Regions from separate parts of the Streptomyces sp. AC602_WCS936 genome, predicted to be linked through region 1. Evidence: predicted binding sites of a transcription regulator. Region 1 holds the regulator's gene; the other holds the start of a gene.
The links. The regulator HspR, encoded in region 1, represses chaperone genes until heat shock. The targets are predictions, from matches to a motif close to TTGAGNNNNNNNNNCTCAA.
Positions count from the first base shown of each region.

Region 1 (10,121 bases):
CCGACGAGCAGAACCCGCCGGAATCCTGGGTCCGCGACGCCCGTGGGGTCCGGGACCTCCATGACACTGTCCTCCTGGAAGCAAGGGGAATGGAATGGTGTGCTGCCCGGGGAGGGACCGGTGGCCGGCACCGGCCCCTCCCCGCGGGTCACTGAACGGGGTGTCCGGTCAGCACTTCTTCTCGATGGTCTTGGCGGTCAGCGAACCCAGGGCCGCGGCGCACTGCTGCGAGGAGCGGGCCGTGATGATGGACGCGCGGATCGCCCACGGGATGGTCGGGCTGAACGCCGGGGCGGCGTCCTTGCCGTCGTACAGGCCCAGCTCCTCGGCGGAGGTGTAGGCGGTGTAACCCTCGAACAGGTCCTGCTCGTTCTGCGTGGTCTGCATTTCTCTCTCCCTTGTGAAAGGTGTTGTCCGCCGCCGTTCGCTGCGGACGAGAGAAATATGGCGCACCGGGAAAGGCGCCCGCCATTGGCAATTGCGGCATGACCGGCTCCGGCATGACCGCAACCGGCATGCCCGTTACCGGCATTGCCACTCCGGCATTGCCACTCCGGCATTGCCGCAAGCGCCAATTCCGCGGGCCCGCCCGCCCGCGTAGAAAGAACAGGGTGAAGACACCTGACTCATCAACCACCCAGGCCCCGCGGCCCGCGCCCCGGCCGCCGCTGCGGGCCCTGCTCGCCCACGCGCGCCCGCACCGGCGCGTTCTCCTGCTGGTCCTGGTGCTGACCCTCGCGGGCAGCGCGGCGGGGCTGGCCCAGCCGATGGTCGTCGAGTCGGCGCTCACCGCGCTCATGACCGGCACCGGCCTGCGCGACGAGATCCTGCTGATGCTGGCCCTGCTGGCCGGCTCGATCCTGCTCACCTGGTCCCAGGCCCTGGTCAGCGAGCGCACCGCCGAGAAGGTCGTCCTGGATGTGCGGCGCGGGCTGATCCACCGTCTGATCCGGTTGCGCACCGGGGAGCTGGACAAGACCGAGCCCGGCGGGCTGACCACCCGGGTCACCTCGGACAGCACGCTGGTGCAGCACGCGGCCACCAGCGGTGTCATCCAGCTCGTCGACGGCGCGGTCCACCTGCTGGCCACCATCGTGATGATGGGCATCACGAGCCTGCCGCTGCTCGGCATCACCTCGGGCGTCCTGGTCACCGTCGGTGTCGCGATGGGCGTGGTGATGCCGCGCATCCGCAGGGTCACCACGCGCGCGCAGACCTCGGTCGGCGAGATCGGCGCCGCCCTGGACCGCTCGCTCGGCGCAGCCCGCACCGTGAAGGCCAACGGCGGCGAGGCGACGGAGACCGCGCGGGCGGTGGCCGCCGCCGAGGACGCCTACCGGGCGGGCCTGGCCGGCGCCCGCTACCACGCCACCATCGCGGTGCTCTCCGCGCTGGTCGTGCAGGCATCCTTCCTGGCCGTCATCGGCTTCGGCGGCGCCCTGGTCGCCACCGGCGCCCTGGACCTGGCAGCGCTCATCGCCTTCCTGCTCTACCTGTTCAACCTCGGCGGCCCGGTGCTCTCCCTGGTCGGCGGCACGACCTCCCTCCAGCAGGGACTGGGCGCGCTCACCCGGATCGAGGAGGTCGAGCGGATGGAGATCGAGACGGACGTCGACGAGACCCCCGCCCGCCCGGCCGGCCCACCGCCCCGAGTCGCCCTGGAGAACGTCACCTTCGCCTACCAGGACCGCGCCACCACCCTCGACGACGTCAGCCTCACCGCCCCGGCGGGCCGCGTCACCGCGCTGGTCGGCCCGTCCGGCAGCGGCAAGACCACCGTCTTCTCCCTCCTCCAGCGGTTCTACGACGTCGGCTCCGGCCGCGTCCTGCTCGACGACACCGACGTCTCCACCCTCAGCCGCGCCGAGGTGCGCCGCCGGATCGCCTACGTGGAACAGGACACCCCGATGCTGGCGGGCACCCTGCGGGAGAACCTGCTGTACGCCGCGCCCGACGCGAGCGACGAGGAGGTCGAACGGGTGCTGCGGGACACCCTGCTGGACTCGCTCGCCGCCCGGCTCCCGCAGGGCCTGGACACCCACGTCGGCGCCCGCGGCCTCGCCCTGTCCGGCGGTGAACGCCAGCGCCTGGCCATCGCCCGCGCACTGCTGCGCCGCCCGCAGGTGCTGCTGCTCGACGAGGCGACCGCACACCTGGACGGCCTGAGCGAGACCGCGCTGCGCCACACCGTCGAACGGGCCGCCGAGCACTGCACGGTGGTCCTCATCGCCCACCGCCTGTCCACGGTGACCTCCGCCGACCACATGGTGCTGCTCGCCGGCGGCCGGGTGCGCGACCATGGACGGCACGGGGAACTCCTGGGCAGGGACGAGCTGTACCGGGACCTCGCGGCCACCCAACTGACGGCCGCGGGCGCCTGAGAGAACCTCGCACTGACGTACTGACCGACCGTCAGACCCGCACAGCAAAGGAAGACCGCATGGCGCAGGACCCGGCATCCGCCTACGACGACCACGACACCTACGACGGCGAGGACGGCGAGGAGACGGAGGACAAGCCCGTCCTGGAGACCGTCGCCGAGGACGACCGCTTCGGGACCATAATCGTCCGCCTGGACACCGGGCGCGGCGAGGTCACCGTCGAGGGGGACACGGTGCCCCGCGTCGAGCTGTACCGCGAGGAGGGGACGGAGACCGACGACCACACGCCCGTCGGCACCCGTGACGGGGACCGGCTGACGCTGACCGTCGACGGCGAGCCCGCCGTGATCAGCCCCGCCAAGGGGCGCATCACCCGGCGTTCGTACGCCGTGGACGTACGCCACGCGGACCGCACCTGGCGCCTGGTGCCCGACTCGATCCCCGGCAGCCGCCTGCTGCGCGGTCAGGAGCACCTCGGCGACTTCTCCTCCGACGGCGACGGCCGGGTGCTGGCCGAGTGGCGCGAGGGCGTCGAACCCGAGGCGCTGGACGCGGCCCTCGGCTACGCGCTGGCCGCCGCGTTCGGCACCGGCGCCCAGCCGATGTGGATGCTGGCCATGGACGCGGTCGGCGACATGATCCCCGGCTGACCCCCGGCCGACACCGGCCCCAACGCACCGCGCGGAGCCCCTCCGGTTTGCTGCCGGAGGGGCTCCGTTTCGTCGTGGCCGCGGACGTCAGCCGCGCGCCCCGCGAATGTCGGCCGCGTACAGGTGCGCCACGATCGCCGCCTCGAACCGCGTGGTGAGGCCCAGCTTGCGCACAATGCTCGCGGTGTGGGCCCGCACCGTGCGCTCCGCGATCCCCAGCCGCCGGGCGAGCCGGCGGTTCTGCTCCCCCGTGGCGAGCAGCAGGAGGACCTCCAGCTCCCGCCCGGTGAGCGCGGAGAAGTCCAGCCCGGAGAGGCCGGGCGCGGCGACGTCGAGCGCGGCGACGTCGAGCGTGGCGGGGCGCGCGGAGGTTCCGCTCGTGGAGATGTCGTGCGCCTTGTCCTGTACCGCAACAGCCATGTCGTTCCCCCTGGTTGTGTTCGGACGTGTCGCATTCCGTCGGCTCTTGACCGGCGTACGTCGGTTGGTGTCCGACGGCTCTCAGCCTGCCAAGAGTCGCGGCCCGGGGCACGCCCCGCAGACAGCAGCTTGCTGCACCGGCGCGACACCATCCTGCCGACCTCGGCACCGGGTCTTGACCAACGCATTACCCTGGGTGGTGATCATTTCGGTGGATTCCGCTTCGCCGCGGGCCTGACCATCCGCACCCGGCGACGCCTCCACCGGACCGGCCGGTACGACGATCACGGGGGAAGGATGAAGAATGAGGGCAGCATGGGCCTGTTGGGGCTCACCGCCATGGAGGAGCGGGTCTACCGCCACTTCCTGAGGAACCCGGGGACCACGGCCGAGGACATCCACCTGCTCTTCGGCGCACCGCAGCAGGACGTGCGCGCCGTGCTGGACCGCCTGGCCGGACTCGGCCTGCTGAGGCCCGGCGCGCGGGAGGACACCCTGACGTCGGCGGACCCCGAGATCGCGGTCGGCCTGCTCACCGACCGCCGGCTGAGCGAGCTGCACCACGAGTTGCAGCAGGTGACCAGACCCCGCCACCTGGTCGCCGAACTGCGCGCGGAACAGGGCGCGCACCCGCCCGCGGCCGGCGGCGTGGAACGGATGACGGACCTCGCACAGATCCGGCACCGGATCGACGACCTCGCCTTCTTCGCCCGCCGGGAGATCCTGTCGGTCGAGCCGTACCAGGCGCTCACGCCCGAGAACATCGAGCACGCGCGTCCCCTGGACGCCCGCTGTCTGCGCCGGGGCGTGCGCATCCGCAACGTCGTCCTGCGGGAGGCGCTCGACGACCCCGGGACGGCGGCGTACCTGCGCGAACTCGGCTCCCTCGGCGCGGAGATACGGGTCGCGCCGGACATAGCCGAACGCGTCCTCGTCTACGACCGGCACACCGCCCTGGTGCCGGCCGACCCCGGGGACACCTCGCGCGGCGCCCTGGTCGCCCAGGAACCGGGGCTGGTCGCCGGGCTGTTGTCCCTCTTCGAGAAGATCTGGGACCAGGCCACGGACCTGGACCGGGTGCTCGGGGGCCCGCCCGCGGACGACGTCAGCCTCTCGCCGGTGGAACTGGACGTGCTCAGGTCCATGTGCCGCGTCACCAAGGACGAGATCGGCGCGCGCGAGCTGGGCGTCTCCCTGCGCACCTACCGCCGGCACGTGGCCGACGTCCTGCGCGTCCTGGACGCCAGCAACCGCCCGCACGCGGCGCTGCTGGCCCGGGAGCGGGGCTGGGTGTGACCGTCACGTCACCCGGCCTCCTCGGCCCGCCAGGCCCGCAGCGCCGGGTCGTCCAGGGCACCGGCCAGCCACGCCTGTACGGCGGAGCCGGGTGAACCGGCGGGGGGCCGGATCCGCAGCTGGATCCGGCCCCCCGTCTCGTCGAGTCGCCAGGAACGCTCCCACCCCCCGGGCAACTTGCCCAGGAGTCTGACCACGGCGGTCGCGGCGGGCGCGGTGCCCGGCCGCCCGCACACCAGCACCAGGTCCTGGAACTCCGTCTCCGTCATCTCTTCCGTCTCACTGCCAGCCGTTGACCGAGACTCTGACCGACGGCCCGCCGCCCGCGCCCACCGCCGTGCCCAGCGGCAGTGCCACGAGCAGTGCCAGCACGAGCGCCCTGAACCCGGTACCGAAGATCTTGCCCATCCGCGATTTCCCCCTGTCGTCCATGCCCCCGACTCTGCCAGCGCGCGGGCGCCCCCTCCAGACGGCTCGCTGTCAGGATGCTGCACGGGGCGGGGCACTTGCTGTCAGCCGGGCACCGCGCACGCGCAGGGGCCCGGGAGTCCAGTACGAACTCCCGGGCCCCCGCGACGAGTCGCCGTCAGTCCGACTGCTGCCGCTTGGGACGCCACACCACCAGGGCGCTGGTCTGCTGGACCTCCTGGTACGGGACCAGGTCCCGGCGGTACGAGGCGTGCACCGCCGCCTCGCGCTGGCGCATCGCCGTGGCGGCGCCGTCGAGGGCGTCCTGCATCTCGGCCAGGCGCGCCTGGAGCGCGGCGACCTGGTTCTCCAGTTCGATGATGCGCTTGATGCCGGCCAGGTTGATGCCCTCGTCCTGCGACAACTGCTGCACCTGGCGGAGCAGTTCGATGTCGCGGGCCGAGTAGCGCCGGCCGCGCCCGGCCGTGCGGTCCGGGGAGACCAGGCCGAGGCGGTCGTACTGGCGCAGGGTCTGCGGGTGCAGACCGGAGAGCTGGGCAGCCACCGAGATGACGTAGACCGGGGTGTCCTCGGTCAGTTCGTACGGTGAGAAACCCCCGCGCCGGCGGGGACTACGGCCGTCCATCTCGATCAAGCTCCCTTCGCGGCCTGGAACAGCTCCGCCCGCGGATCCTCGTCCGCGGTCGCCTCGCGATACGCCTCGAGCGCGTCACGAGCCTTCCCCGTCAGGTCCTTCGGAACACTCACCTCGACGGTGACCAGGAGATCGCCGCGGGTGCCGTCCTTGCGGACCGCGCCCTTGCCCCGGGCGCGCATGGTGCGGCCGTTGGGCGTGCCCGCGGGCAGCTTCAGCGTGACCGGCGGGCCGCCGAGGGTCGGGACCCGGACCTCGCCGCCGAGGGCGGCCTCCGCGTACGTCACCGGGACGGTGACCGTGAGGTTGTCGCCTCGGCGGCCGAAGACGGGGTGCTCCTTGACGTGCACGACCACGTACAGGTCGCCCGCCGGTCCGCCCCGCTCGCCCGGCGTGCCCTTGCCCCGCAGCCGGATGCGCTGCCCGTCGGAGACCCCGGCCGGGATGCGGACCTGCATCGTCCGGGAGGACTTGGCGCGTCCGGAGCCCTTGCAGACGTCGCAGGGGTCCTCGGCGATCAGGCCGCGGCCCTTGCAGTCCGGGCACGGGTCGGTGAGCGAGAAGCCGCCGCCCGAACCCCGGGCGACCTGCCCGGTGCCGACGCAGGTCGGGCACACGCGCGGCGTGCCGTTCTTGTCGCCGGTGCCCGAACAGGCCTTGCAGGGTGCCTGCGAGGACATCCGCAGCGGGACCGTGGCGCCCTCGATGGCCTCGGTGAAGCTGAGGGTGACCTCGGACTCGATGTCCTGGCCGCGGCGCGGCTGGGTGCGCGTGCCGGTGCCGGGTCCGCCGCCGGTGCGGTTGAACAGGCCCCCGAAGACGTCACCGAGGCCGCCGCCGAAACCGCCGGCGCCACCCTGACCGGCCCCGCCCTGGGCGCCGCCCCCGAAGAGGTCGCCCAGGTCGAAGTTGAAGGTGCCGCCGCCGCCCGCGCCCGGCCCCGGGCGGAAACCGCCGTTGCCGAAGAGGGCGCGGGCCTCGTCGTACTCCTTGCGCTTCTTGGGGTCACCGAGGATGTCGTTGGCCTCGGAGATCTCCTTGAAGCGCTCCTCCGCCTTGACGTTCCCCTTGTTGGCGTCCGGGTGGTTCTCGCGGGCGAGCTTCCGGTACGCCTTCTTGATCTCGGCCTCGGTGGCGTCCTTGGGGACGCCGAGAACCTTGTAGTAGTCCTTCTCGATGAAGTCCTTGGTACTCATCCCCGACGTCCCTCCTCTCGCGCCTTGTCCGTCACTTCGAGCTCAGCCCTCGTCCGGGCCACCGCTCTCCTTGGTCCCGCCGTCGTCCTTCGAGTCGGCGTCCTGTGCCTCCGTCGCGTCCTCGGCCGGCTTGACCGACTGGGCGCCGGGCTGCGGCTCGGCCACCGCCACCCGCGCGGGGCGGATGGTGCGCTCGCCGATCCGGTACCCGGGCTGCAGGATCGCCACGCAGGTCGTCTCCGTGACGTCCGGTGCGTAGGAGTGCATCAGGGCCTCGTGGATCGTCGGGTCGAAGGGCTCACCCTCCTTGCCGAACTGCTGGAGGCCCATCTTGGCGATGACCGACTCCAGCGACTCCGCGACCGACTTGAAGCCGCCGACGACCTCGCCGTGCTCCCGGGCGCGGCCGATGTCGTCGAGCACGGGAAGCAGCTCGGACAGGAGGTTCGCCACGGCGACCTCCTTGACCGCGACGCGGTCCCGCTCCACCCGACGGCGGTAGTTCTGGTACTCGGCCTGGAGGCGCTGGAGGTCGGCCGTGCGCTCGTTGAGCGCCGTGCGCGTCTGGTCCAGCTGGGCCACCAGGCCCGCGTTCTCGCTCGCGTCCCCGGCCGGGGCCGCCCCCTCTTCGGAGGCGGCCTGCGGCTCGGCGTCTTCAGGGGCGGCGCCGGAGGGGACGTCGGGCTTCTCGTCGAAACCCGGGGTCTCCTCCGTCACGCGGCACCGTCCTTGCGCTCGTCGTCGACGATCTCGGCGTCGACGACGTCGTCGTCGGCACCCTTGCCGTCGGCACCGGCACCCGCGTCGGCGCCCGGAGCCTCGCCGCCGGCGGCCTGCGCGCCCTGGGCGTCGGCGTACATGGCCTGGCCCAGCTTCTGCGAGACGGCGGCGACCTTCTCGGTGGCGGTGCGGATCTCGGCGGTGTCCTCGCCCTTGAGCTTCTCCTTCAGCTCGCCGACGGCCTCCTCGACCTCGGTCTTCACCTCGCCGGGGACCTTGTCCTCGTTGTCCTTGAGGAACTTCTCCGTCTGGTAGACGAGCTGCTCGCCCTGGTTGCGGGACTCGGCGGCCTCGCGGCGGGCGTGGTCCTCCTCCGCGTACTTCTCGGCCTCCTGGCGCATCCGGTCGACCTCGTCCTTCGGCAGCGAGGAGCCGCCGGTGACGGTCATCTTCTGCTCCTTGCCGGTGCCGAGGTCCTTCGCCGTGACGTGCATGATGCCGTTGGCGTCGATGTCGAAGGCGACCTCGATCTGCGGGACGCCGCGCGGCGCCGGGGGCAGACCGGTCAGCTCGAACATGCCGAGCTTCTTGTTGTACGCCGCGATCTCGCGCTCGCCCTGGTAGACCTGGATCTGCACGGAGGGCTGGTTGTCCTCGGCGGTGGTGAAGATCTCCGAACGCTTCGTCGGGATCGTCGTGTTCCGCTCGATCAGCTTGGTCATGATGCCGCCCTTGGTCTCGATGCCGAGGGACAGCGGGGTGACGTCGAGGAGCAGGACGTCCTTGACCTCGCCCTTGAGGACACCGGCCTGCAGGGCGGCGCCGATGGCGACGACCTCGTCCGGGTTGACGCCCTTGTTGGCGTCCTTGCCGCCGGTCAGCTCCTTGACCAGCTCGGCGACGGCGGGCATACGGGTGGAGCCACCGACGAGGACGACGTGGTCGATCTCGGACAGCTGGATGCCGGCGTCCTTGATGACGTTGTGGAACGGCGTCTTGCAGCGCTCCAGCAGGTCGGACGTCAGCTGCTGGAACTGGGCGCGGGTGAGCTTCTCGTCCAGGTGCAGCGGGCCCTCGGCGGAGGCCGTGATGTAGGGCAGGTTGATCGAGGTCTCGGTGGACGAGGACAGCTCGATCTTGGCCTTCTCGGCGGCCTCACGCAGGCGCTGGAGGGCCATCTTGTCCTTGCCCAGGTCCACGCCGTGGCCGGACTGGAACTGCTTGACCAGGTAGTCGACGACGCGCTGGTCCCAGTCGTCGCCACCGAGGTGGTTGTCACCGTTGGTGGCCTTCACCTCGACGACACCGTCGCCGATCTCCAGCAGCGAGACGTCGAAGGTGCCGCCACCGAGGTCGAAGACGAGGATGATCTGCTCGTCCTTGTCGAGGCCGTACGCCAGCGCGGCGGCCGTCGGCTCGTTGACGATGCGCAGGACGTTCAGGCCCGCGATCTCACCGGCCTCCTTGGTGGCCTGGCGCTCGGCGTCGTTGAAGTACGCCGGGACGGTGATGACCGCGTCGGTCACCTTCTCGCCCAGGTAGGACTCGGCGTCCCGCTTCAGCTTCTGCAGCACGAAGGCGCTGATCTGCTGCGGGTTGAAGTCCTTGCCGTCCAGGTTGATCTTCCAGTCGGTGCCCATGTGGCGCTTGACCGACCGGATGGTCCTGTCGACGTTCGTGACCGCCTGGCGCTTGGCCACCTCGCCGACCAGCACCTCGCCGTTCTTGGCGAAGGCGACGACGGACGGCGTGGTCCTGGCGCCCTCGGCGTTGGTGATGACGGTGGGCTCGCCGCCCTCCAGAACGCTGACGACGGAGTTAGTCGTGCCCAGGTCGATGCCGACCGCACGTGCCATGGTGAATAACCTCCAGCTGACTTGAGTGGAACAGGCTCAAGTGTGCACGACCCCGCTGGCTGGGTCAACAGAGGTGAGTCAGGCAGACTCAACTCTTATCCATTCCTTACGCGCAACGACGCTCTGACCTGCGGGTTCTCGGCACCTCGGGTCTGGCGAACCGGAAAAATCGGCCTCTGCGGGACCCTCTGGGGGGACGCGGCGCACGGCACTGCGGTTGCCCCTGACGGTTCCCGGGAAACGGCACGCGCCCGGCGCGCCGACCCGTAGACCCGTACGCGCGACAGCGCCGCCACCGCGACGACCGCGCCGCCCGCCACCCACAGCACCGCCACCCGGCCGGCCCATCCGGTGTGCACGAGCACGCCTACGAGTACCCCCGTGAACGAGGCCACGCCGAGTACGGTCACCGCGCCCTGCGGGGTCAGCCCGAGCCGGCGCAGCCGGTGGGCGAGATGGTCGGGCCCGCCCCGCAGCAGGGGCCGCCCGGCCAGCCGACGGGAGAGGACCACGAGGACGGCGTCGGCGCCCGCCACCGC
Region 1 is NZ_JAGMUF010000058.1:104,528-114,648, forward strand. Features, by position in the region: gene lxmD (flavoprotein) at 1-62, opposite strand, end outside; gene lxmA (lexapeptide family class V lantibiotic) at 169-387, opposite strand; gene KUM03_RS21040 (ABC transporter ATP-binding protein) at 612-2,381, shown strand; gene KUM03_RS21045 (hypothetical protein) at 2,441-3,031, shown strand; gene KUM03_RS21050 (response regulator transcription factor) at 3,119-3,451, opposite strand; gene KUM03_RS21055 (helix-turn-helix transcriptional regulator) at 3,767-4,747, shown strand; gene KUM03_RS21060 (hypothetical protein) at 4,756-5,016, opposite strand; gene KUM03_RS21065 (hypothetical protein) at 5,027-5,179, opposite strand; gene KUM03_RS21070 (heat shock protein transcriptional repressor HspR) at 5,334-5,801, opposite strand; gene dnaJ (molecular chaperone DnaJ) at 5,807-7,006, opposite strand; gene grpE (nucleotide exchange factor GrpE) at 7,049-7,723, opposite strand; gene dnaK (molecular chaperone DnaK) at 7,720-9,582, opposite strand; gene KUM03_RS21090 (MraY family glycosyltransferase) at 9,678-10,121, opposite strand, start outside.

Region 2 (10,121 bases), on a different contig from region 1:
GGCGACTGGGCGGACTGCCTGGCGCTGGCGCGCAAGCAGGGCGCGCAGGCACTGGTGGACCGGGTGCGGGAGCTGGAGCGCGCCGACGCGGCGGGGCCCCGGTCCTTCCTGGGCCGCAGCAAGACGCACGACGACGCGACGGTGGTGTACGCGGAACTGTGACCGTGCCGGAGGCCGGCCCCGCCCCGCGCCGCTACTTCTCCATCCCCCGGTTCAATTCGTGCAGCAGCCGGGCCAGTTCGGTCACTTCGCGCGGGTCCCAGCCGGCGAGCCGGCGGGCGTACCGGGCACGGCGGGCCTCCCGGACCCGGCCGACGCGGTCCTGGCCCTCCTGAGTCAGGGTGACCAGCCAGGCGCGGCCGTCCGCGGGGTCGGGCTCGCGGGCGACGAGGCCGAGTTCCTCCAGGGCGCGCAGCTGGCGGGACATCGTCGCCTTGCCGACGCCGATGTAGGCGGCGAGTTCCGTGGCCCGCTGCCCCCCGCACTCGCCGAGCCGCACGAGGAGGCCGTAGGCGGACGACTCCAGGTCGGGGTGGACCTCGCGGGCCATCTCGCCCTGGTTGGCCCGGGCCCGCCGCAGCAGGACGGTCAACTCCCGCTCCAGCGCCAGGAACTCCGGTTGGTTCACACCACTGCCGGACACCGCGGATTCGACTCCGCGCCCGTCGCCGTTCCCGTCCTCGTGCACGTCAGCCCCTGCCTCGATTTTCCCGGTCCTGAAAGTTTCCGCCACAAGGCGTCATCGCCGCAGCTCGGCAAGTATTTCGCAGGCTTAGACCAACGGCAGCTCCCGACCCCTCTTCCACCCGGCGTTCTACGTGCGTAGCGTTCCCTCCGGGACAGGCGGATGGCATGCGCACGCCAGCCCGGCGCGCACGCCCCGCACGGTCTCTCCCCACCCGCGCATCCCCCACCGAGCACCACCGAGCCATCGGAGGCACGTCATGCTCGTGCACAGATCGGGATCGGCCCGCGGACGGCGCTTCGCCGTGACCGGGACTCTGCTCGCCGCGTTCTCCCTGCTGTTCACCGTCCCCGCCCACTCCTCGTCGGCCGCCGACACCCCGCCGCGCGGCTCCGCCCACATGGGCATGGGCGTCGTGGAGCACGACGGACAGCACGGCACGCCCGTCCCCGGCCGCGCCGTCCAGACGGAGGGCGTGGACGTCTCCAGCCACCAGGGCAACGTCGCCTGGTCGACCCTGTGGAACAGCGGGGTCAAGTGGGCCTACGTCAAGGCCACCGAGGGGACGTACTACGAGAACCCCTACTTCGCCCAGCAGTACAACGGCTCGTACAACGTCGGCATGATCCGCGGGGCGTACCACTTCGCCACTCCGGACACGACGAGCGGCGCCGCCCAGGCCAACTTCTTCGTCGACAACGGCGGTGGCTGGTCCCGCGACGGCAAGACGCTGCCGGGCGCGCTGGACATCGAGTGGAACCCGTACGGGGCCACCTGCTACGGCAAGACGCAGAGCCAGATGGTCTCCTGGATCCGCGACTTCCTGAACACCTACAAGGCCCGCACCGGCCGCGACGCCGTGATCTACACGGCCACCAGCTGGTGGACCCAGTGCACCGGCAACTACGGCGGCTTCGCGGCGAACAACCCGCTGTGGATCGCCCGGTACGCCTCGTCGGTGGGGACGCTGCCGGCGGGCTGGCCGTACTACACGATGTGGCAGTACACGTCGTCCGGACCGACGGTCGGGGACCACAACAAGTTCAACGGGGCCCTGGACCGGGTCCGGGCGCTGGCCAACGGCTGACGCTCCCGGCGCGTACGGCGAGGGCCCGGACTCCACGCGGAGTCCGGGCCCTTTCCCTTTACTCATCCGGCCGCGTGCTCCGTCACGCCGCGACCGGAACCTTGCGCTCCGCACCGTTCGTCGCCGGTGCCAGCGCCAGTTCCAGGACCTGCCGGACGTCGGTGACCGCGTGGACGTCGAGCTTGTCCAGCACCTCCGCCGGGACGTCGTCCAGGTCGGGCTCGTTGCGCTTGGGGATGATCACCGTGGTGACGCCCGCCCGGTGCGCCGCGAGCAGCTTCTGCTTGACCCCGCCGATCGGCAGCACCCGGCCGGTCAGCGAGACCTCGCCGGTCATCGCCACGTCCGTGCGGACCAGCCGCCCGGAGAGCAGCGAGGCCAGCGCCGTGGTCATCGTGATGCCCGCGCTCGGCCCGTCCTTGGGGACCGCGCCCGCCGGGAAGTGGATGTGCACGCCACGGTCCTTCAGATCGGCCACCGGCAGCTCCAGCTCGGCGCCCCGGCTGCGCAGGAAACTCAACGCGATCTGCGCGGACTCCTTCATCACGTCGCCCAGCTGACCGGTCAGGGTCAGACCCGCCGCGCCCGTCTCCGGGTCGGCCAGCGACGCCTCGACGTACAGGACGTCGCCGCCCGCGCCGGTGACCGCGAGACCGGTGGCCACGCCCGGCACCGAGGTGCGGCGCTCGGCCGGGTCCTGGGCGGACTCGGGCACGTGGTGCGGCCGGCCGATCAGGGCGCGCAGGTCGTCCTCGGTGACCGTGAAGGGCAGCTCCCGTTCGCCCAGTTCGCGCTGGGCGGCGACCTTGCGCAGCAGCCGGGCGATGGCCCGCTCCAGGGTGCGCACGCCCGCCTCGCGGGTGTACTCGCCGGCCAGCTTGCGCAGCGCGCCCTCGTCGACCTTCACCTCGTCCCCGTCGAGTCCGGCCCGCTCCAGCTGGCGCGGGAGCAGGTGGTCACGGGCGATGACGACCTTCTCGTCCTCGGTGTAGCCGTCGAGGCGGACCAGCTCCATGCGGTCGAGCAGGGCCTCCGGGATGGCCTCCAGGACGTTGGCGGTGGCGAGGAAGACCACGTCGGACAGGTCCAGTTCGACCTCCAGGTAGTGGTCCCGGAAGGTGTGGTTCTGCGCCGGGTCGAGGACTTCGAGCAGGGCGGCGGCCGGGTCGCCCCGGAAGTCCGAGCCCACCTTGTCGATCTCGTCGAGGAGGACGACCGGGTTCATGGACCCCGCCTCCTTGATCGCCCGTACGATCCGGCCGGGCAGCGCGCCGACGTACGTACGCCGGTGGCCGCGGATCTCGGCCTCGTCGCGCACACCGCCGAGAGCGACGCGGACGAACTTGCGGCCCATCGCGTGGGCGACCGACTCGCCGAGCGAGGTCTTGCCGACGCCGGGCGGGCCGACCAGGGCCAGTACGGCACCGCCGCGCCGCCCGCCGACGACGCCGAGGCCCCGGTCGCCGCGCCGCTTGCGCACCGCCAGGTACTCGGTGATGCGCTCCTTCACGTCCTGAAGGCCCGCGTGCTCGGCGTCGAGGACGGCCTGGGCGCCCTGGATGTCGTAGGCGTCCTCGGTGCGCTCGCTCCACGGCATCTCCAGCACCGTGTCGAGCCAGGTGCGGATCCAGGAGCCCTCGGGCGACTGGTCGGAGGAGCGCTCCAGCTTGTCGACCTCCTTGAGCGCGGCCTCGCGGACCTTCTCGGGCAGGTCGGCGGCCTCCACGCGGGCGCGGTAGTCGTCGGACTCCTCACCCTCCTGTTCGCCGTTGAGTTCGCGCAGTTCCTTGCGCACGGCCTCCAGCTGGCGGCGCAGCAGGAACTCCCGCTGCTGCTTGTCGACGCCCTCCTGGACGTCCTTTGCGATGGTCTCGGCGACGTCCTGCTCGGCGAGGTGGTCGCGCAGCTGCCGGGTGGCGAGCCGCAGCCGCTCGACCGGGTCGGCGGTCTCCAGCAGCTGGACCTTCTGCTCGGTGGTGAGGAAGGGCGAGTAGCCGGAGTTGTCGGCGAGCGCGGAGACGTTCTCGATGGCCTGGACGCGGTCCACGACCTGCCAGGCGCCGCGCTTGCGCAGCCAGGCGGTGGCGAGCGCCTTGTACTCCTTCACCAGCTCGGCGACCTGGCCGGGCAGGGGCTCGGGCACGGTCTCGTCGACCCGCGTGCCCTCGACCCACAGGGCGGCGCCGGGGCCGGTGGTGCCGGCGCCGATGCTCACCCGGTGCCGGCCGCGGATCAGGGCGCCCGGGTCGCCGTCGGCGAGGCGGCCGACCTGCTCGACGGTGCCCAGGACGCCGGTCCTGGCGTAGGTGCCGTCGACGCGTGGGACGAGCAGCACGCGGGGCTTGCCGGGCTCGGACCCGGCGGCAGCCTGGGCGGCCTCCACCGCGGCCCGAACCTCGGCGTCGCTCAGGTCCAGGGGGACGACCATCCCGGGCAGCACCACTTCGTCGTCGAGCGGCAGCACGGGCAGGGTGAGCGGTGTGAAGGCGGCGGACTCAGCAGCCATGATCTCCCCTTCGGCAGTCAAGTTGAGTTACATCGACTCAATGAAAGGGAGTCCCGGAATGTTCCCCGGGGCCTGTTCGCTCTGAGCGATCAACCTCTCGGCGCCCCGTCTGCCGGGAGAGCGCCGTCGAGCCGCCCGGAATTCCTTTGCCAGGATGGGCCGATGCCCACCACTTCTTCCCACGACGTCCCCGAAGTACTGGACCGCCGCGAGGGCCCGCACGGTGAGGTCGTCCTGCGCCGGCACGGGGCGCTGCTGCAGATCATCGCGAACGGCTGCTTCCTGATGGACACCTCCGACGGGCGCTCGGAGCGGCGACTGGTCGACGCGGCGGCCGAGGCACTCGACGCCTCCGGCGGGCGGTCCGCGCCGCCCCACCTGCTCATCGGCGGTCTCGGCGTCGGCTTCTCGCTCGCGCACGCGGCCGCCGACCCGCGCTGGGGCCGGATCGCGGTCGTCGAGCGCGAGCGCGCCGTCATCGACTGGCACCGGGGCGGCCCCCTCGCGGAGCTGTCCGCCGAGGCATTGGACGACCTCCGCACGGAGGTCGTCGAATCGGATCTGGTCCGTTACGTCAATGAGACTTCCGACACGTACGACGCGCTCTGCCTCGACATCGACAACGGCCCCGGCTGGACCGTCACCGAGGACAACGACGGGCTGTACGCACCGGCCGGACTGGCGGGCTGCGCACGGGTGTTGAGGCCCGGCGGGGTGCTCGCCGTGTGGTCCGCGCAGCCCTCTCCGGAATTCGAAGAAACCTTGCGTAATGCCGGGTTCCAGCAGGTGCGTACCGAAGAGATCCCGGTTGCCCGGGGCGTTCCGGACGTCGTCCACCTCGCCGTCGGGCCTGGATAGCAAAGGCGCGTCCGATCCCCGTACGCTGCTGCCCTGACGCGGTCTTTCAAGCGTCAATCGCAGTCATGCGCAGACGAGGGATCACCCCACTGATTCCGGTAAGCACACCTCAGGGGCGGGCGATGGAGCAGACACAGACCTCCCACAACGGCACGGCGACGGCGACCCAGGGCGCTCAGCGGCGGGTGCTGGTGGTCGAGGACGACCAGACGATCGTCGACGCCATCGCGACCCGCCTGCGCGCCGAGGGGTTCCTGGTGCAAACGGCGGGCGACGGGCCCGCCGCGGTCGACACGGCCGAGGCCTGGCAGCCCGACCTGCTGATCCTCGACATCATGCTGCCCGGCTTCGACGGCCTGGAGGTCTGCCGGCGCGTGCAGGCCCAGCGGCCGGTGCCGGTGCTGATGCTCACCGCGCGGGACGACGAGACGGACATGCTGGTCGGCCTCGGCGTGGGCGCCGACGACTACATGACCAAGCCGTTCTCCATGCGCGAGCTTGCCGCGCGCGTGCACGTGCTGCTGCGCCGGGTGGAGCGGGCCGTGGTGGCCGCGTCGACGCCGCGCAGCGGCATCCTGCGCCTCGGCGAACTGGAGATCGACCACGCGCAGCGCCGGGTGCGGGTGCGCAGCGAGGACGTCCACCTCACGCCGACCGAGTTCGACCTGCTGGTCTGCCTGGCGAACACGCCCCGCGCGGTGCTCTCCCGGGAGCAGCTGCTGGCCGAGGTCTGGGACTGGGCGGACGCCTCCGGCACCCGGACCGTCGACAGCCACATCAAGGCACTGCGCCGCAAGATCGGCGCCGAGCGCATCCGCACGGTGCACGGCGTGGGGTACGCGCTGGAGACCCCGACGCCATGAGCCGAGGGCGGGATGCCGCACGGAGGAGCCCCGGCCCCCGGAGCGCCGGGGAACCCTGGGGCGGCGTACGCCCGTTCTCGATCAAGACCAAGCTGGGCGCGCTGGTCGTCACGTCGGTACTGATCACCACCGGGCTGTCGGTGATCGCGGTGCACACCAAGACGGAGCTGCGCTTCATCACGGTCTTCTCGATGATCGCCACGCTCCTGATCACGCAGTTCGTGGCGCACTCGCTGACCGCGCCACTGGACGAGATGAACGCGGTGGCCCGGTCCATCTCGCACGGCGACTACACCCGTCGGGTGCGCGAGAACCGCCGCGACGAGCTGGGCGACCTGGCCGTCACCATCAACCGCATGGCCGACGACCTGGAGGCCCAGGACCTCCAGCGCAAGGAGCTGGTCGCGAACGTCTCGCACGAGCTGCGCACCCCCATCGCGGGCCTGCGCGCGGTGCTGGAGAACATCGTCGACGGGGTCACCGAGGCCGATCCGGAGACGATGCGCACGGCGCTCGGGCAGACCGAGCGGCTCGGCCGGCTGGTGGAGACGCTGCTGGACCTCTCCCGCCTGGACAACGGCGTCGTACCGCTGCGCAAGCGGCGCTTCGAGGTGTGGCCCTACCTGTCGGGCGTGCTCAAGGAGGCCAACATGGTCGCCTCCGCGCGCGCGGGCATCGCCTCCGGCTCGGGCAGCCACACCCGCAAGGACGTCCACCTCGCTCTCGACGTCTCCCCCTCGGACCTGACCGCGCACGCCGACCCGGAGCGCATCCACCAGGTCGTCGCCAACCTCATCGACAACGCGGTGAAGCACAGTCCGCCGCACGGCAGGGTGACGGTCAGGGCGCGGAGCGGCGAGCTCCCCGAGTCGCTGGAGCTGGAGGTCCTCGACGAGGGGCCCGGCATTCCGCGCTCGGAGTGGCGCCGGGTGTTCGAGCGGTTCAACCGGGGTTCGGTGTCCCGGCCGCACGGTCCGGGCAGCGACGGCGGCACCGGTCTGGGCCTCGCGATCGCGCGCTGGGCCGTGGATCTGCACGGCGGCCGGATCGGCGTGGCCGAATCCGAGCGGGGATGCCGGATTCTCATCACTCTTCCGGGCCTGCCGACGGCTCCGAGTTGACGTAGGGTTCGAAGCGGAGCGTCAAGATCCACTGACGTCCGCGCTGACGGACACGTGTGATCAGGCACAGGCCCGCGTTGTCCCGGCGCCGGGTCGCGCTCTCCCCTTCCCACACGCAACGGAACCTCGCTTGTTTCCCGCCATTTCCAGCGCCGAAACGCAGTCTGCGATGTGACTTACGCGACGATGAACGGGCCCGGTCTGACCTTCCGGGTCGGGGAGGCGTAGCCTTGATTCCCGCTGTCCACCATCTTGTGAAGCGGAAGAGGGCGGTTCTCGCCGTGTCGCCACAGTCCCCCAGTAACTCGAGCATCTCGACCGACACCGACCAAGCGGGCAACGCGGGCAAGAACCCCGCGGCCGCCTTCGGTGCCAACGAATGGCTCGTCGACGAGATCTATCAGCAGTACCTCCAGGACCCGAACTCCGTGGACCGAGCCTGGTGGGACTTCTTCGCCGACTACAAGCCCGGAGCGGCCGCTGCCCAGTCCGCCTCCGGCACCGCGGCCACGGACTCCGGCAGCACCCCCCAGGCCTCCCCCGCGCCGCAGGCGCAGGCGCCCGCCCCGGCCCAGCCGAAGGCGGCGCCCCAGCAGGCCGCCCCCGCGCAGCCCGCCGCTGCCGCCCCGGCGGCTCCTGCCGCCCCGGCCGCGAAGCCCGCCGCCGCCCCGGCCAAGCCCGCCGCCGCCAAGCCGCAGGCCAAGGCCGCCGCGCCCGCCAAGGACGCCGGCTCGGCGCCCGAGGGTCCGGAGACGGTGACCCTGCGCGGCCCCGCCGCCGCGGTCGCGAAGAACATGAACGCCTCGCTGGAGCTGCCCACGGCCACGTCCGTGCGCGCGGTCCCGGTGAAGCTGCTCTTCGACAACCGCATCGTCATCAACAACCACCTCAAGCGCGCCCGGGGCGGGAAGATCTCCTTCACGCACCTGATCGGCTACGCGATGGTGCAGGCCATCAAGGCCATGCCGGCGATGAACCACTCGTTCGGCGAGAAGGACGGCAAGCCGACGCTCGTCAAGCCGGCGCACGTCAACCTCGGCCTCGCCATCGACCTGGTCAAGCCCAACGGCGACCGCCAGCTGGTCGTCGCGGCGATCAAGAAGGCCGAGACCATGAACTTCTTCGAGTTCTGGCAGGCCTACGAGGACATCGTCCGCCGCGCCCGCGACAACAAGCTGACGATGGACGACTTCTCCGGCGTCACGGTCTCGCTGACCAACCCCGGCGGCCTCGGCACCGTCCACTCCGTGCCGCGCCTGATGCCCGGCCAGTCGGTGATCATGGGCGTCGGCTCCATGGACTACCCGGCGGAGTTCCAGGGCACCTCCCAGGACACCCTGAACAAGCTCGGCATCTCGAAGGTCATGACGCTCACGTCGACCTACGACCACCGGGTCATCCAGGGCGCCGCCTCCGGCGAGTTCCTGCGCCAGGTCGCCAACCTGCTCCTCGGCGAGAACGGCTTCTACGACGAGATCTTCAAGGCGCTCCGCATCCCCTACGAGCCGGTCCGCTGGCTCAAGGACATCGACGCCTCGCACGACGACGACGTCACCAAGGCCGCCCGCGTCTTCGAGCTGATCCACTCCTACCGGGTCCGCGGCCACGTCATGGCCGACACCGACCCGCTGGAGTACCAGCAGCGCAAGCACCCCGACCTGGACATCACCGAGCACGGGCTCACCCTGTGGGACCTGGAGCGCGAGTTCGCGGTCGGCGGCTTCGCCGGCAAGTCCCTGATGAAGCTGCGCGACATCCTCGGCGTGCTGCGCGACTCGTACTGCCGCACCACCGGCGTCGAGTTCATGCACATCCAGGACCCGAAGCAGCGCAAGTGGATCCAGGACCGCATCGAGCGCTCGCACACCAAGCCGGAGCGCGAGGAGCAGCTGCGCATCCTGCGCCGCCTGAACGCGGCGGAGGCCTTCGAGACCTTCCTGCAGACGAAGTACGTCGGCCAGAAGCGGTTCTCCCTGGAGGGCGGCGAGTCCGTCATCCCGCTGCTGGACGCGGTCATCGACTCGGCGGCCGAGTCCCGCCTGGACGAGGTCGTCATCGGCATGGCCCACCGCGGCCGGCTGAACGTGCTGGCCAACGTGGTCGGCAAGTCGTACGCGCAGATCTTCCGCGAGTTCGAGGGCAACCTCGACCCGAAGTCGATGCACGGCTCCGGCGACGTGAAGTACCACCTGGGCGCCGAGGGCACCTTCACCGGCCTGGACGGCGAGCAGATCGCGGTCTCGCTGGTAGCCAACCCCTCGCACCTGGAGGCGGTCGACCCGGTCCTGGAGGGCGTCTCGCGCGCCAAGCAGGACATCATCAACAAGGGCGGCACGGACTTCACGGTCCTGCCGGTGGCGATCCACGGCGACGCGGCCTTCGCGGGCCAGGGCGTGGTGGCCGAGACCCTGAACATGTCGCAGCTGCGCGGCTACCGCACCGGCGGCACGGTCCACGTCGTCATCAACAACCAGGTCGGCTTCACCGCCGCCCCGGAGTCCTCGCGCTCCTCGATGTACGCCACCGACGTGGCCCGCATGATCGAGGCCCCGATCTTCCACGTGAACGGCGACGACCCGGAGGCCGTGGTCCGCGTCGCGCGGCTCGCCTTCGAGTTCCGCCAGGCGTTCAACAAGGACGTGGTGATCGACCTCATCTGCTACCGCCGCCGCGGTCACAACGAGTCGGACAACCCGGCCTTCACCCAGCCGCTGATGTACGACCTGATCGACAAGAAGCGCTCGGTGCGCAAGCTGTACACCGAGTCCCTCATCGGTCGCGGCGACATCACCCTGGAAGAGGCCGAGCAGGCGCTGCAGGACTACCAGGGCCAGCTGGAGAAGGTCTTCACCGAGGTCCGCGAGGCCGTCTCCCAGCCGTCCGCCGCGGAGCCCTCGGACCCGCAGGCCGAGTTCCCGGTGGCCGTGAACACCGCGGTGACCGCCGAGACGGTCAAGCGGATCGCCGAGTCGCAGGTCAACATCCCCGACCACGTCACCAT
Region 2 is NZ_JAGMUF010000020.1:23,882-34,002, forward strand. Features, by position in the region: gene KUM03_RS08745 (protein phosphatase 2C domain-containing protein) at 1-162, shown strand, start outside; gene KUM03_RS08750 (MarR family transcriptional regulator) at 194-688, opposite strand; gene KUM03_RS08755 (lysozyme) at 945-1,772, shown strand; gene lon (endopeptidase La) at 1,855-4,278, opposite strand; gene KUM03_RS08765 (spermidine synthase) at 4,441-5,136, shown strand; gene KUM03_RS08770 (response regulator transcription factor) at 5,259-5,999, shown strand; gene KUM03_RS08775 (cell wall metabolism sensor histidine kinase WalK) at 5,996-7,120, shown strand; gene KUM03_RS08780 (multifunctional oxoglutarate decarboxylase/oxoglutarate dehydrogenase thiamine pyrophosphate-binding subunit/dihydrolipoyllysine-residue succinyltransferase subunit) at 7,402-10,121, shown strand, end outside.
Region 2: a site for HspR is predicted at 4,301-4,319, ahead of lon (endopeptidase La). Genes of this name have one in related genera too.